DNA from 4 places in the Dechloromonas sp. ZS-1 genome. Region 3 is predicted to be linked to each of the others. Evidence: predicted binding sites of a transcription regulator. Region 3 holds the regulator's gene; each other region holds the start of a gene.
The links. Region 3 encodes FNR, which switches genes on or off when oxygen is low (the NO sensors DNR and NnrR bind a similar motif). Its sites were predicted from a motif close to TTGANCTAGNTCAA; they were not measured.
Positions count from the first base shown of each region.

Region 1: a site for FNR is predicted at 1,178-1,191, ahead of AACO21_RS06670 (chaperone NapD). Genes of this name have one in related genera too.
Region 2: a site for FNR is predicted at 919-932, ahead of AACO21_RS13520 (cytochrome c oxidase subunit 3 family protein). Genes of this name have one in related genera too.
Region 4: a site for FNR is predicted at 737-750, ahead of ccoN (cytochrome-c oxidase, cbb3-type subunit I). Genes of this name have one in related genera too.

Region 1 covers NZ_JBDIYD010000003.1:321,832-324,031, forward strand. Annotated here, with positions in the region: gene napA (nitrate reductase catalytic subunit NapA) at 1-842, opposite strand, end outside; gene AACO21_RS06670 (chaperone NapD) at 839-1,105, opposite strand; gene ahpC (alkyl hydroperoxide reductase subunit C) at 1,379-1,942, shown strand; gene ahpF (alkyl hydroperoxide reductase subunit F) at 2,061-2,200, shown strand, end outside.
Region 2 covers NZ_JBDIYD010000012.1:46,970-49,169, reverse strand. Annotated here, with positions in the region: gene AACO21_RS13525 (cbb3-type cytochrome c oxidase subunit I) at 1-853, shown strand, start outside; gene AACO21_RS13520 (cytochrome c oxidase subunit 3 family protein) at 968-1,561, shown strand; gene AACO21_RS13515 (cytochrome C oxidase subunit IV family protein) at 1,558-1,824, shown strand; gene AACO21_RS13510 (CbbQ/NirQ/NorQ/GpvN family protein) at 1,821-2,200, shown strand, end outside.
Region 3 covers NZ_JBDIYD010000005.1:143,554-145,753, forward strand. Annotated here, with positions in the region: gene hemN (oxygen-independent coproporphyrinogen III oxidase) at 1-653, opposite strand, end outside; gene fnr (fumarate/nitrate reduction transcriptional regulator Fnr) at 738-1,481, shown strand; gene AACO21_RS09260 (SirB2 family protein) at 1,489-1,866, opposite strand; gene AACO21_RS09265 (hypothetical protein) at 1,863-2,200, opposite strand, start outside.
Region 4 covers NZ_JBDIYD010000004.1:84,056-86,255, reverse strand. Annotated here, with positions in the region: gene AACO21_RS07820 (heavy metal translocating P-type ATPase) at 1-350, shown strand, start outside; gene ccoS (cbb3-type cytochrome oxidase assembly protein CcoS) at 350-541, shown strand; gene ccoN (cytochrome-c oxidase, cbb3-type subunit I) at 847-2,200, shown strand, end outside.

The DNA.
Region 1 (2,200 bases), on a different contig from region 3:
TGATTGACCTTGCCGGTCGAGATGATGTGGTGGCAGATGAAGTTCAGAATCGCCAGATCAGTGTTCGGCTTGAACACCATCGGGATATCGGCCAACTCGAAGGAGCGATGTTCGAAGGTCGACAGCACGCCCACTTTGACATGCTTGTTCGAGAGCTTGCGGTCGGTGATGCGGGTCCACAGAATGGGATGCATCTCGGCCATGTTCGAGCCCCACAGGAAGAAGGCATCGGCGTGCTCGATGTCATCGTAGCAGCCCATCGGCTCATCGATCCCGAAGGTACGCATGAAGCCCGCAACTGCCGACGCCATGCAGTGGCGGGCATTGGGATCCAGGTTATTCGTGCGGAAGCCGGCCTTCATCAGCTTGGATGCGGCGTACCCTTCCCAAACCGTCCACTGCCCCGAGCCAAACATGGCCAGGCCGTTCGGTCCTTTGGCCTTGAGGGTCGCCCGGACCTTCTCTTCCATGATGTCAAAGGCTTGCTTCCAGGAAATCGGCGCAAACTCGCCGTTCTTGTCGTACTTACCATTGGTCATGCGCAGCATCGGCGTCTTCAGACGGTCCGAGCCATACATGATCTTCGACAGGAAATAGCCTTTGATGCAGTTCAGACCACGGTTGACCGGCGCGTCCGGATCGCCCTGAGTGGCCACCACGCGGCCCTCCTGCGTCCCCACGAGCACGGAACAGCCGGTGCCACAAAAACGGCACGGTGCCTTGTCCCAGCGAATTTCATCCTTGCCGCCCGCAGCCACGGCCGTCCCGGCCTGCATGCCTGCCGCAGTCATGGCTGCAGCAGCGGCATTGGCCTTGATAAAGTCGCGTCGATTGAGTTTCACGCTTGTACCTCCTCGGTATCTGATGTTTCTGGTTCGTCGTCGCTGTACTGATAGACCATGGCTACCGAGGCGACGCCGGGAATACCATGCAGGGCCACGTAGGTATCCGCGGCCGAATTTGTATCGCTGTCTTCGATGACCACCACCATCTTGCCCTCCGGGCTTTCGGCGTGGATTTCCACACCGGGCAGTTCCTCGATTGCCGTGCGCGCGGCCGTCAATTGCAGCGGCGCAACATGCAGAATGGCACTGGAAATATTCATCCCGCCTATACCTCCATCAACCCAAAGGTTATTCAGATGCCGCTATCTTCCGGAGGGGGGGGGCTGGCAAGTTTGATATGCGTCAACTTCATACCCCTGGCAGGTACAACCTACGACTTTGGTGATATTCGCGACTAGTTAATTGGTAGTAGAAAAGGCGACCGATCAATTAGCAATCACAATCGATCAAATTTAAAAGATCAATTGGATCAATCAAGCGTCGATTCCTACAATGCGTCCTGTTGTTACTTCAAACCCACACAGGAGCACACCATGTCGCTGATCAACACCCAAGTTCAACCGTTCAAGGCCCAGGCTTTCCACAATGGCAAGTTCATCGAAGTCACCGAAGCCAGCCTGCAGGGCAAGTGGTCCGTCCTGATCTTCATGCCGGCCGCCTTCACCTTCAACTGCCCGACCGAAATCGAAGATGCCGCCAACAACTACGCCGAGTTCCAGAAGGCCGGCGCCGAGGTGTACATCGTCACCACCGACACGCATTTCTCGCACAAGGTCTGGCACGAAACCTCGCCGGCCGTCGGCAAGGCCCAGTTCCCGCTGATCGGCGACCCGACCCACGCCCTGACCAACGCGTTCGGCGTGCATATCCCGGAAGAGGGCCTGGCCCTGCGCGGCACCTTCGTGATCAACCCGGCCGGCGTGATCAAGACCGTTGAAATCCACTCCAACGAAATCGCCCGCGACGTTTCCGAAACCCTGCGCAAGCTGAAGGCCGCCCAATACACCGCCGCCCACCCGGGCGAAGTCTGCCCGGCCAAGTGGAAGGAAGGCGAAAAGACCCTGGCCCCGTCGCTGGACCTGGTCGGCAAGATCTAAATCTCAAGCCCGATCTCAACAGAGAAACGCTTCCCGCCGCATCCCCGGCGGCGGGATTTCAGCGCTTTGCGACGGTCGACCGTCGCAAAGCAGTGAAAATCAGCCTAGGGAGAACACCATGCTCGACACCACCATTCAGGCCCAATTGAAGGCCTATCTCGAACGCCTCCAGCGCCCGGTCGAACTGGTCGCCTCACTGGACGACAGCGACAAGGCGCAGGAAATGCGCAGCCTGCTGGACGATATTGCCGCCCTCTC
Region 2 (2,200 bases), on a different contig from region 3:
CGTCTTCTTCCTGTTCTCCTTCTACAACCCGGTGAACGTCGTTCTCGACAAGTTCTTCTGGTGGTGGACGGTGCACCTGTGGGTGGAAGGCGTTTGGGAACTGATCCTGGGTTCTTTCCTGGCCTTCGTGCTGATCAAGACCACCGGTGTCGACCGTGAAGTCATCGAGAAGTGGCTATACGTCATCGTCACCCTGACCCTGATCACCGGCATCATCGGTACGGGTCACCACTACTACTGGATCGGTACGCCGGAATACTGGCAGTGGTGGGGTTCCATCTTCTCCGCACTGGAACCGATCCCGTTCTTCGCGATGACCGTCTTTGCCTTCAACATGGTTAACCGTCGCCGCCGCGAGCATCCGAACAAGGTTGCCGTGCTGTGGGCGCTGGGTACTGGCGTGATGGCGTTCCTGGGCGCTGGCGTGTGGGGCTTCCTGCACACCCTGGCTCCGGTGAACTACTACACCCACGGTACGCAGATCACCGCTGCACACGGCCACATGGCCTTCTACGGTGCCTACGCGATGGTTGTCCTGATGATGATCTCCTACGCCATGCCGATCATGCGCGGCCGTGCTGCCAACAGCAACAAGTCGCAAGTCATCGAAATGTGGGCGTTCTGGCTGATGACCATCGCCATCGTCTTCATCACCCTCTTCCTGACCGCCGCCGGCATCCTGCAAGTCTGGCTGCAGCGTGTTTCCGACACGCCGCTGCCCTTCATGGTTGCCCAGGACAAGATCGCCTTGTTCTACTGGATGCGTGAATGGACTGGCGTGGTGTTCCTGATCGGCCTCGTCCTCTACATCGCCAGCTTCTTCATTGGCGGTGACGAGAAGGAAGCTGCCTGATCGGCACTCGATTCCTCCAGTAGCACTTCAGGCGCGGCGCTTCGGCTCCGCGCCTTTTTTCATTTTTGGGCCACATCAAAGGTTGACCGCAGGAGGGCTCGCTAAGATGCCGCCATGCATACCGCTTCCACCCCGGCCCTGCCCCAGTCCGCCCCGCGCCGGCTGCCCGGCGATCTGGCCATCTGGTTCTTCATCCTGGCCGAAATGCTGGCCTTTGCCGTATTTTTCGCGGCCTATGCCTTTGCCCGGACCAAAAACGTGGAGATGTTCAATCTCTACCAGCAAACGCTGGACCGTGACCTGGGGGCGATCAACACCGTTCTCCTGATCACCGGCTCCTGGTGTGTCGTGCTCGCCGTACAGGCAGCCCATCGCGACGATCAATCCGCCATCAGCCGCAATCTGCTGCTCGGCTTCCTGTGCGGCGGTGGCTTCATCGCCGTCAAGGTGATCGAATACGCTGCCAAATTCGGGGCCGGGATCAGCCTGTCGACCAACACCTTCTACATGTTCTACATCTCGCTGACCTTCTTCCATTTCATGCATGTCCTGCTTGGCATGGTCATCCTGGCGATCCTGTGGTTTCAGTCCCGGCAAGGGGTGTACACCAGCCAGCAGGCCAATGGCCTGGAAAGCGGCGCGGCCTACTGGCATATGGTCGACCTCCTGTGGATCGTGCTTTTCCCCCTGGTTTATGTGATGCGATGAACGCGCTGAAGAATCCCGCCCACCGCGCCTGGCTGCTCCTCATCGTGGCCACCCTGATCACCTGGTATCTTGGTGAAGTCGGCGCTGCCGGCACCACCGCCATCGTGACCATGCTGCTGATCGCCTGCCTGAAGGGGCGGCTGGTCATCCTCGATTTCATGGAGCTGCGCGATGCTCCGCGCCTCTGGCGCATCCTGCTTGAAGGCTGGATGCTGCTGGTTTCCGCCCTCATTCTGCTTGCCTACTGGATGTCACTCAAATGACCGACCTGCCGTTCTACGAACCTTCCGGCGACGAAATTGCCCTCTTTGAACACGCCTACCGCGAGCGCCTGCCCCTCCTGATCAAAGGTCCGACCGGCTGCGGCAAGACGCGTTTCGTGGCCCACATGGCGGCGCGCCTCAAGCTCCCGCTGTATACGGTGGCCTGCCACGACGATCTGACCGCCGGCGATCTGGTCGGGCGCCACCTGATTTCGGATCAGGGCACTTACTGGAGCGACGGCCCGCTCACCCGCGCCGTCCGCCACGGCGGCATCTGCTATCTCGACGAAGTGGTGGAGGCACGCAAGGACACCACGGTCGTGCTGCATCCGCTGGCCGACGACCGCCGCATCCTGCCCATCGACCGGACCGGCGA
Region 3 (2,200 bases):
ACCGAAATGGACTTGAAACCGTTGGCGCGGGCGGCCTGGATCACATTGGCCGTTTCTTCTTCGGTCTGGACACGATTGACCGCCACCTGCACGCGCTCGTCGAAATCCTGCACGCCGACGCTCATTCGGTTGAAGCCCAGTTCGCCCAGCAAGGCAACCGTAGCGGCATCGACCTTGCGTGGATCGACTTCAATGGAGAACTCGCCGCCTTCCAGCAGCTTGAAATGCTTGCGTGTCTCGGCCATCAGCTGGCGCATTTCGTCATGCGACAGGAAGGTCGGCGTACCGCCGCCCCAATGCAGCTGGATGACTTCATGCTTGCCATCGCACCCTTCCAGCGCCTCGCTCTGGAGCTTCAGTTCCTTGGCCAGGTACTTCAGGTATTTGGCGCTGCGCCCGTGATCCTTGGTGATGATCTTGTTGCAGGCACAGTAATAGCAGATGGTATTGCAGAACGGGATGTGGAAGTATAATGACAACGGCCGGCTGATGCCGCCGATGTTGCGCTTCCCCAACCAAAGCGCTGCGGCCTCGGCATCGAACGCCTCGACGAAGCGGTCAGCGGTCGGATAAGACGTGTAACGCGGACCATTCACATCAAAGCGACGAATGATCTGGGGATCGAAGACGAGGTTTTCAGTTGCGAAATTCATTAAACATGTCACCTATTTTGGCCCCAATTATGTCTGGATGCGGCAAAATAGCGGTTGACATGGATCAATCGAAAGCAGGTTGAGATGCCCCACGGTTCCGCCCAGCCAGAGCACCCGCTCTCGCTCATCAAGACTGCCTGCTCGAATTGCAATCTGCGCGAGCTGTGCCTCCCCTTCGGCCTCTCCCTGGAAGAACTGGAACGCATCGACGATCTGGTCTCGACGCGCCGCCGTATCAAGCGCGGCGACCATCTGTACCGCGCCGGAGAAACCTTCGATGCCATCTACGCCATCCGCGCCGGTTTCTTCAAAACCGATGTGCTGCTCGAAGACGGCCGTGAACAGGTCACCGGTTTCCAGATGGCCGGCGAATTGCTGGGCCTCGACGGCATCAGCACCGAACACCACACCTGCAACGCGGTGGCGCTGGAAGACAGCGAAATCTGCGCCATTCCCTTTGCCAAGCTGGAAACCCTGTCGCGCGAAATCCACACGCTGCAGCACCATTTCCACAAGGTCATGAGCCGCGAAATCGTGCGTGACCATGGCGTCATGATGCTGCTCGGCACCATGCGCGCCGAGGAACGACTGGCAGCCTTCCTGCTCAATCTGTCGCAGCGTTTCACGGCCCGCGGCTTCTCGCATACCGAGTTCTACCTGCGCATGACGCGTGAAGAGATCGGCAGCTACCTGGGCCTGAAACTGGAAACCGTTTCCCGCGCCTTCTCCAAGTTCCAGGAAGAAGGCTACATCGCCGTCCAGCAGAAACACATCCGCATTCTCAACGTAGCAGGCCTGAAGGCCCTGATGAATCACCGCACCTGCTGAACCGGGCTCAGATCAGGCCCGGATTGCGGGTCAGCGCCGTGAGGACGATATAAGCGTAGGCAAACAGGGCCGCCAGGAGCCAGCGCCCCCGTGCAGCTCGGCTGCGTGCGCGCTTGAGCGCCATGCTGCCGCACACGATATAGACAAGCAGCCCCAGCACCTTGGCTGTCAGCCAGCCCTGAACGAAGGGATACTGCCCGCTCATCCAGGCCAGCGTCAGCGCCGATGCAAGCAGGGTGCTGTCGATCAGATGCGGCAGGACACGCGTCAGGCGATGCTGGAGCCGGAGGCTCTCCTGCAGCATCCACCACGCCCGCACGGCAAATCCGAGACCGCTCAGGATCACGCAGGTCACGTGCAGGTGCTTGATGGCCAGATAACTCATGCGGCGGCTTTACCCAGCTGAATCACTTTGAGATGGCGCCAGTACAGATGAGCGACGCGCCAGAGGTGATAGAGCAACCAACCCTGCGAAAACAGACCGGCCAACCCCGCCAGCACCCAGGTCAGCGGCAAGGGGTAAATCACGGCCAGCAGCAGCAAAAAACTCAACACGACATGCGACCAGAACTGCTGGGCGGCCCCGGCCTCCGGCAACAAGCGGTTCATGGCCGGCACGCCCTTGCCGCCCGGCACCAGATTTTGCAAATGGAGCCAAGCCAGGAAGGGCAGGATTTTGTACAACATGCCAACGATGAATGACATGAACGCGCCCACCA
Region 4 (2,200 bases), on a different contig from region 3:
ATGGGGCTGTGGTGGCGATGGTCGGGGATGGGGTGAATGATGCCCCGGTTCTCGCTCAGGCTCAGGTTTCTGTGGCAATGGGCGGCGGCGCGCAGTTGGCCCGTGCTCAGTCTGATTTCGTACTGCTCTCTGAAAATCTGGTTCATCTGACGCAAGGTTTGCAGCGGGCGGGGATGACCCTCCGCATCATCCGCCAGAATCTCTGGTGGTCGTTTGCGTACAATTTTGTCGCGCTGCCGCTGGCCATTGCGGGTTATGTCACCCCGTGGATGGCCGGTATCGGTATGTCGGCGAGCTCTTTGCTTGTGGTGCTGAATTCGCTGAGAATTCAGCGCATGGAGAATGATTGATGGAAAGCGTTTATTTGTTGATACCGGTCTCTGTCCTGCTCGTCTTCGGGATTGCATTTGCCTTTTGGTGGTCGGTCCGAAGCGGTCAGTTTGACGATCTGGAGGGGCCGGGCTTCAAAATCCTGATGGATGACGACAAGGCGCCAGGTGGGCATGCGGTGAAAAAAGACCCCGGGGAAGAAAAAGTTTGACCTGCGTCAACGCAGGTTGAAGGCATTTTTAACAGAATAGCCTCATTGTGAAGCAATTGCTTCACGTCATTTCTCTGTTGGGGTTGGGGTGCGTTGCGACGCACCCTTTTTTTTGCCCGCACGCCAGGGGATGTCGCGCCACAGGCTTGTGGCAGTTGGGTTTTGGCCAATATTTTTATCTAGATAATTGGTAGGTTGATCTAGGTCAAAACCCCCGCTTCCACTTAGAATACCATCCGTTTTTATGCGCCACCTTGGGTTCAGGGAGGTGGACATCGTTTTTTTTATTAACGAGAGGTGGGTTCATGTCTGGAACGCAAACCACATATAACGATAAGGTCGTACGGCAATTCGCCGTCATGACCGTCATCTGGGGCATCGTCGGCATGCTTGTCGGTGTCATCATTGCAGCTCAGCTGGTCTGGCCGGAGCTGAACATTGGTCCGTGGCTGCACTTTGGCCGCCTGCGTCCGCTGCATACCAACGCGGTTATTTTCGCGTTTGGTGGCTGCGCGCTGTTTGCAACGTCGTACTGGGTCGTGCAGCGTACCTGCCACACCCGTCTTTGGGGTGGTCCGCTGATCCCCTTCACTTTCTGGGGCTGGCAACTGATCATTGTTCTGGCTGCCGTGACCCTGCCGCTGGGTATTACCAGTGGTAAGGAATATGCGGAACTGGAATGGCCGATTGATATTCTGATCACCTTGGTCTGGGTGTCTTACGCAGCTGTCTTCATCGGTACGATGGTGAAGCGCACCGTCTCCCACATCTACGTGGCGAACTGGTTCTTTGCTGCGTTCATCATCGCTGTCGCACTGCTGCATCTCGGTAACAGCATGGCCCTGCCGGTGACGCTGACCAAGTCCTACTCCGCTTACTCCGGTGTTCAGGATGCAATGATTCAGTGGTGGTATGGCCACAACGCCGTTGGCTTCTTCCTGACGGCAGGCTTCCTGGGCATGATGTACTACTTCGTTCCGAAGCAGGCTGGCCGTCCGGTTTATTCCTATCGTCTCTCGGTTGTTCACTTCTGGGCGCTGATCTTCACGTACATGTGGGCGGGTCCGCACCACCTGCACTACACCGCGCTGCCGGATTGGACTCAGTCTGTCGGTATGATCTTCTCTCTGATCCTGTTGGCTCCGTCCTGGGGCGGCATGATCAACGGCATCATGACGCTGTCGGGTGCCTGGCATAAGCTGCGCGATGATCCGGTTCTGAAGTTCCTGATCACCTCCCTGTCCTTCTACGGTATGTCCACCTTCGAAGGCCCGATGATGTCGATCAAGACGGTGAACGCACTGTCTCACTACACCGACTGGACCGTTGGTCACGTGCACTCTGGTGCGCTGGGCTGGGTTGCCATGGTGTCGATCGGCTCCATCTACTACCTGCTGCCGCGCCTCTTCGGTAAGTCCGAAATGTTCAGCACCAAGCTGGTGACGGTTCACTTCTGGGTCGCCACGATTGGTACCGTGCTCTATATCGCCTCCATGTGGATTGCCGGTGTGATGCAGGGTCTGATGTGGCGTGCAGTTAATGCTGACGGTACGCTGGCTTACAGCTTCGTCGAGTCCGTGAAGGGTTCCTACCCGTTCTGGGCAATCCGTTGGCTGGGTGGCGTCTTGTTCCTGTCCGGTATGCTGATCATGGCCTACA